Regions from separate parts of the Marinicrinis lubricantis genome, predicted to be linked through region 1. Evidence: riboswitches for the same ligand, from Rfam matches in the RefSeq annotation. Region 1 holds a riboswitch; the other holds the start of a gene.
The links. Region 1 has a riboswitch for cobalamin ahead of metE (5-methyltetrahydropteroyltriglutamate--homocysteine S-methyltransferase). Riboswitches for the same ligand answer to the same signal wherever they lie in the genome.

Region 1 (3,132 bases):
TGTGTGTCAGCGACCTTGCGAATAGCGTTTCCTGCAGGGTCATCGCAGCGTCGTGCGAGACATCTCCATAAATGATAGGCGGTTTAGTGCACCTTGACCCGTAAGATTGCACCCATCCGTTCTGGGTAAAGGTAAATCCGGAAAGCCGCTCTCCGAAAAACTCAACCATGTCGTTACGTTCAAATTCGCCATGGACAAGGACGTCCAGTCCAAGGTTCTCCTGAATGTCGACCCATTCCCGTATCTGCTCCTGAATGAACGTTTGATACTGCGCCTCAGTCCATTGTCCATTCTTCCATTGCCGTCTCGCTTTCCGAACCTCCGCGGTTTGAGGAAAGCTGCCGATCGTCGTCGTTGGCAGAGGAGGAAGCTGCAGTTTTTTTAACTGCTTTTGGTAGCGCTCTTCGAAGGTGGTGGTTCGAGCCGTACTCAACTGATCAATGGCTTCCATCTGGTTGACTACTTCAGCGACGCGCCTGGAAGGGGATTGATTTAATCGAAGAAGTGCCGCGCGACTTGCGAAAGCAGCTTCCTCTGCGCTGGCATTTCCTGTATAGGCGCGTGACAGTACTACGACTTCCGCCAGTTTCTCATCGGCAAAGGCTAAAGCTTGCTGAATGATTGGATCCGGCAGTTGTTCGTATTTTACAGTGACAGGGACATGCAACAGACTGCAAGAAGGCTGTATGATCCAGCGATCTGGAGTGATGTATCCGGAGATTTCACGCAGCAGCTCTAGATCCGCCGCAAGATCGCTGCGCCATATGTTGCGCCCATCGATGATGCCGATCGCGAGCTTTTTGTCTTGTGGAAACAGTCTGGAGCGGAGCACCGCCATGTTTCCTTGACGGCCATGGACGAAATCAAGGCCGAATGCTTGAACGGGAAGCTCAAATACTTGTTCCGGCATATGAACCGAGTCGAAATACGTTTGCAGAATCAAATTCAAACCAGGCGCGGCTTCCGCCATTCGCTCATACGCGGCTTTGACCCAAACCAGCTCTTCTCGTTCCATCTCCAGAACTAAGGCCGGTTCATCCAGCTGTACCCATACAACGCCTGCCTGCTCCAGCTGCTTCAGCACTTCTCCATACAGCTCGGCAAAGGTCATGAGAAGAGACTGCAGCTCGGAAGAGGCGTAGCCTTTGGCGCATTTAAGAAACGTATACGGGCCAACCATGACCGGCTTACCTTCCAGACTAAGCTCCTCTTTCGCTTCCAAATAAGCTTCAAGTGGTCGATTGTGCGTGAGTTTAGGCTCTCTCTGCCCGATTTCAGGAACAATATAGTGATAATTCGTATTAAACCATTTGGTCATTTCACAAGCTGCGGCTTCCTTCGTTCCTCTGGCCATAGCGAAATAGGTGGCAAGATCTACTTTCCCTCCCGCATAGGGAAAACGTCCTGGCACAAGACCGAACATCGCGCTGAGATCAAGCATATGATCATAAGCGGTGAAATCACCTACAGGAACCAAGTCGATGCCGGCATCCCTTTGTTTTCTATAATAGGATAGCCGCATCTCTTTTAACTGCTTGTACAGCTCCTCCTCCGCTATTTGTCCTTTCCAGAAAGCCTCCAGCGCCTTTTTCCACTCTCGGTTTTCGCCGATGCGCGGATATCCTAGATTACTGGTTTGAATGGTTGTCATGGTTTCGTACCTCCTTCAAAATGGTTGTCAATCGAATCATCTGCACATAAAAAACGGCTTCTTCCCGAAAAAAAGAATAGGGAAAAAGCCGCTTCATGATCGTATTGAAACGCTGCTTTCACACCTCCCTATCTCCCGTAGGTTCACAGTGTATTTAGAAACAGGCAGGTCTCCTGACTCCAGAATCCTCATATCCGTCCGCCTTCCCAGTCCGGGGACCAGTGGCTGTTTCATTCTGACTGCGCTGAAAACCTTAATGCGTTCAACGCTGGACGGATACTCCTCTGTTACAGTGGCGGGACCGTGCCGGATTTTCACCGGACTTCCCTTTTCATCTTGAGTTCCCCTTCATACAGTGGGAATCAAGAACCTGCTTCCATATATGGTATTGAGTTGTACCGTATCATCATACGATATTTTGAAAAAGAATGTAAACTACAATTTACAAAAAGAGGACGTGATTTCATAGAATCCCCCTCTTTCATTGATCCAGATCAAATCATAAATTCATAGATTAGCCGAAGCACTTCGCTTTTGGAATGGGTGCACAAGGTGTTGTATACTAGAGCTATTCATGAGCAGGAGGGTTATGATGATTGTCATATTATTTAGATTGTTAGTGGTTATCGCGTTCATCTTGCTGGCGATTGGCATTTATAACGTGATGAAAGGTTATAAGCATATTGTGAAAACAGCGAAGCAGGGAGTTGAACGCTGTCCTGCCTGCGACCAGATCATCTCAGTGCCCCAGTCCGTTACGAATTGTCCGAAATGCAATGTGAAGCTCGGTCGGGGAGCGAATGGAAGTCTATTAATTCGAATTAATGATTAAGATGATGGTGGTGATACTTCGTGGATAAATATTTCACTTTAGAAGAAGCAGGCAAGCTGCTGCCTATACTGGAACAGGAATTAGACAAGCTTCAAGCACTCAAGAACCGGTTTGATGAACTGTACGCCTTTTTGAAAGAAATGCGGTATGAAGGGGCAGAGGAGCGGGCGCTGTTTCAAGTGGAGAGCGAATTGGAATTTTTACAGATTGAAGCAAAGCTGCATATTCAAAATATATTTAAGCAAGGCGTCCAATTAAAGAGCATTGAACTGGGTCTGCTGGATTTTCCTTCGAGGCTGGAAGGGGAGGAAGTGCTGCTTTGCTGGAAGCAGGGAGAGGACGGGATTACTCATTATCACGGAGTGAACGAGGGATTTATGGGTCGAAAAGTCATTCAAGACGAGGATCGATTTTATTGATGAGATGGAGGATGTCCGGATGGAAAAACAAAGGTGCGGATGGGTCAACCAAGAGTCGCTCTACATAGCGTATCACGATCAAGAGTGGGGCGTTCCGGTGCACGATGATCAGAAGCTGTTTGAAATGCTGATTCTCGAAGGGGCCCAGGCGGGATTAAGCTGGTGGACGATTTTGCAGAAGAGGGAGCATTATCGGCGTGTATTTGATGGGTTTCAGCCGGAGCGGGTAG
Region 2 (3,132 bases), on a different contig from region 1:
CCTTTCTCCGAATCATAAGCAGTCACTTTCACATCGTATTCACCAGCTGGCAGGCCATCTATGTTTGCACGTCCGTAGACGTCCGTCTGAACCGTTTGCTGACCGATTTGGACAGTTACACCGACAGCTGCAGCCACTTCCGCCTTCCCGGCATCCCAGTTCCAAACCGATGTATTCACCTGAAGCGTCATCATCCCTTCCGCTTTAACGAACGACTCGCCTGGCGTCACCGAATCGATCAACTGGGTATCATCGTTGTAATAGACGTACAGTCGATCTCCCTCTTGAAGTGAAAATTGGTCCATGGCTCCATATTCGTCTGCAGGAACCCATGCCCCTCCGCGGTATACTGCATAATTCCAACCGTCCCAACCGCCATACAGTCCCTGTTCAATTCCATCAATCGATGTGATATATCGGCCATAACTGGAATGTTCGATATGTAAAGAAATCTGTTCTTTAGCAAGAAGCTTTTGCACCGCTTCTAGCGCTTGTGAAGCATGCACCTCACCAGATACGATCGTATTTTCTGGACCTTCTACAATCACTTCAGCATGAACGCTGTTTAACCCTTCATACACACCGGGGAGATCGTTTAGATACAGCTCATACGCCGTTAAAGCTAAGAATGCTTGCTCCGTTGCCATCGCATTTCCTTGCTCACCTTCTAAATGAGCGTATGTTCCATCTGTCAACCGGTACGGAAGGAGCTGCTCATACAAGAGGTGTGGATTTTGCCCAATAGACGATAGACCAATCATTGCCTGGGAAATACTCTCGGATGATATCGTAGCTTGTAAATCCGCCTCCGTCAGCCGATCTAATATCCACGCTGCACCCTTATCCGTCGATATTTTGACCGCTTCTTGATCCAAATACGGGCTCAGCGCGGTTAATGCCATCCCCGTAATATCAATGTCACTGTCTCCATCTGTTGTCAGCGACCAACCGCCATCCTCATTTTGTTCTTTAAGAAGCCAGTCGACCAAGTGCTCTACACTCCACTCGCTCGATTCCAAGTGCTCATACCCGCTGCTTTGCAGAGCGATCAGCGCATAAATGACTCCATTCGATCCTTGACCCGTCATCCCGGAGTGATTCAGCAGTTCATCCACTAAAGAATAACCCAAGACGTCTCCCGCATCGATGCCTGCCGCAGACAAACCAATGATTTTCCTTTCCAACTCCGTAACCAAACGGAATTTACCACGTTCACTGACGATTTCCTTCAATAATTCATCAGAATATGCGTCGGGCAAAGTCCTATCGGAACGAACCAATCCAACCGCACTCCATTCAGATATTTGACCTTGCCGTAATACAGCTTTTGCGGCCTGCTCGATATCCGCTTGCAGAACAGCCAAATCAACAGAGGTATTGACTTCCTCCCCCGCTGCCTGCACGGAGGGCTGAAATGTACTCCATACCAGCAGCAAGGCAAGTCCCATGACCCATAAAATTCTCTTCATCCTCGTTTCCCCTCTCTATTTGTTCCTTAACCATACTAGATTCATCGTTTCTTTCATAATCCCCGCGCAGCAAAAAGACTTCCCTAGTTAGGGAAGTCTTAAGTCGAAATATGCAAAATCGCCAAAACGATCTGCTTCGAACACCATCCCTATTCCTCGTAGGATTGCAGGTGTTGATACATATAGGCAGGTCTCCTGGCTTAAGAGTCATCGCCTGCTGCCGTCTTCCCGCTTGCAAGCAAACAGTGACATGTTGGCAGCACACTACTCTATGACAGTGGCGGGACCGCGCCGGATTCGCACCGGCTTCCCTTTTAAGCTGAAGCATCTATGAAGATGCCCTCAACACCTATATTTCAACGTATTCAATTCAATCCTATGTATGGCGCTCTAAGGTTTAATGTGCTTCCTAATCTCTTCCTGCACCAATTGCGGCAAACGGCCTAATTCTTCATTAGAAAGCCCTTCCGTAGGAATCGGTTCGGAGAAAGTGACTTCTACGACGCCCGGATTCAGCTTTAACCCTTCTGGAAGAAGCTTGTAGGAATGGTTAATCGTTACTGGAACGATCGGCACTCTCGCCTTTGTCGCCAGCTTAAAGCTGCCCGGCTTGAATTCTCCCATTTCCGGACCTTTACTTCTGGTCCCCTCCGGAAAAATCGCCATCGAGTGGCCCTCCTTCAGATACTGGACCCCTTGATTAATAGCCTTCAAGGACTGACGTACATTATTTCGCTCCATAAAGATGCAATTTTTGTACTGCATCCACGTACCAATCAAAGGCATCTTTCTCAGCTCTTCCTTCGCAATGAATCCCACCGGCTGCGGTGCGGCATGCATAATGATCGGAATATCCAAGTATCCTTGATGATTGGCTACAAATACAACGGCCTGGTCTGTAGGAATTTTCTCTTCCCCATGCACGATGACTTCCGATTTGATCAATTTAAAAATATAAGAGGTCCAATCCTTCGCTTGTCGCTGAACGACGGCGACCCTCTCCGCTTCCTTACCTTCCCTGGCATATTTCTTAGCCTTGTTCAGATTCGGGATCGTTCTCAGCATATATAAAGCAAACCGAAGCAGCAGGATAAAGTTTTTCAAACGCAACCAACACTCCTTGTTCGTAATCTCAGCGCTTATTTGCTTAACAGAAATATTATACTGCACCTGAGAGTTCAAGAAAAGGACAAAATAGGCAGCGAGTCCCTGCACATTCCTTGATTTCACAGCATAGTCATAGACGCATCCCTCTTCCAAGTGATTTATATGACCACAAAAAAACCGTAGAATTAATCTACGGCGGGAAGCTTAATGATGAACTGGGTTCCTTTATTTTTCTCACTGAACACTTCGATTTTCCCATTCATCGATTTAATAATTTGATAGCATACCATAAGTCCTAATCCCGTACCGTTCTCCTTCGTCGTATAGAACGGTGTACCGATCCGCTTAATTTCTTCTTGGCTAAGACCGATGCCTTGATCTTTAATTTCAATGACCGCTTTTTCCTCGGTTCGATATGCGCTAATATGTACAATTTGGCCTTCAGGACTTGCCTCAATGGCATTCTTTATTAAATTGATCAGCACTTGGCTGAGTTTTTCGGGAATCCCCTTTACATGAAGGTCTTCTTGACCCATTTGATGTTGAATTCGTATAT

Region 2: it holds a riboswitch for cobalamin, as region 1 does, so the genes downstream of both, ACFPXP_RS17905 (S-layer homology domain-containing protein) here and metE (5-methyltetrahydropteroyltriglutamate--homocysteine S-methyltransferase) in region 1, are expected to answer to the same signal.

What each region holds. Positions count from the first base shown of each region.
Region 1 covers NZ_JBHSQV010000034.1:16,624-19,755, forward strand. The annotation lists gene metE (5-methyltetrahydropteroyltriglutamate--homocysteine S-methyltransferase) at 1-1,651, opposite strand, end outside; cobalamin riboswitch at 1,798-2,040, opposite strand; gene ACFPXP_RS05690 (hypothetical protein) at 2,241-2,483, shown strand; gene ACFPXP_RS05695 (DUF2203 domain-containing protein) at 2,504-2,902, shown strand; gene ACFPXP_RS05700 (DNA-3-methyladenine glycosylase I) at 2,922-3,132, shown strand, end outside.
Region 2 covers NZ_JBHSQV010000179.1:14,605-17,736, reverse strand. The annotation lists gene ACFPXP_RS17905 (S-layer homology domain-containing protein) at 1-1,469, opposite strand, end outside; cobalamin riboswitch at 1,638-1,837, opposite strand; gene ACFPXP_RS17900 (lysophospholipid acyltransferase family protein) at 1,860-2,573, opposite strand; gene ACFPXP_RS17895 (ATP-binding protein) at 2,762-3,132, opposite strand, start outside.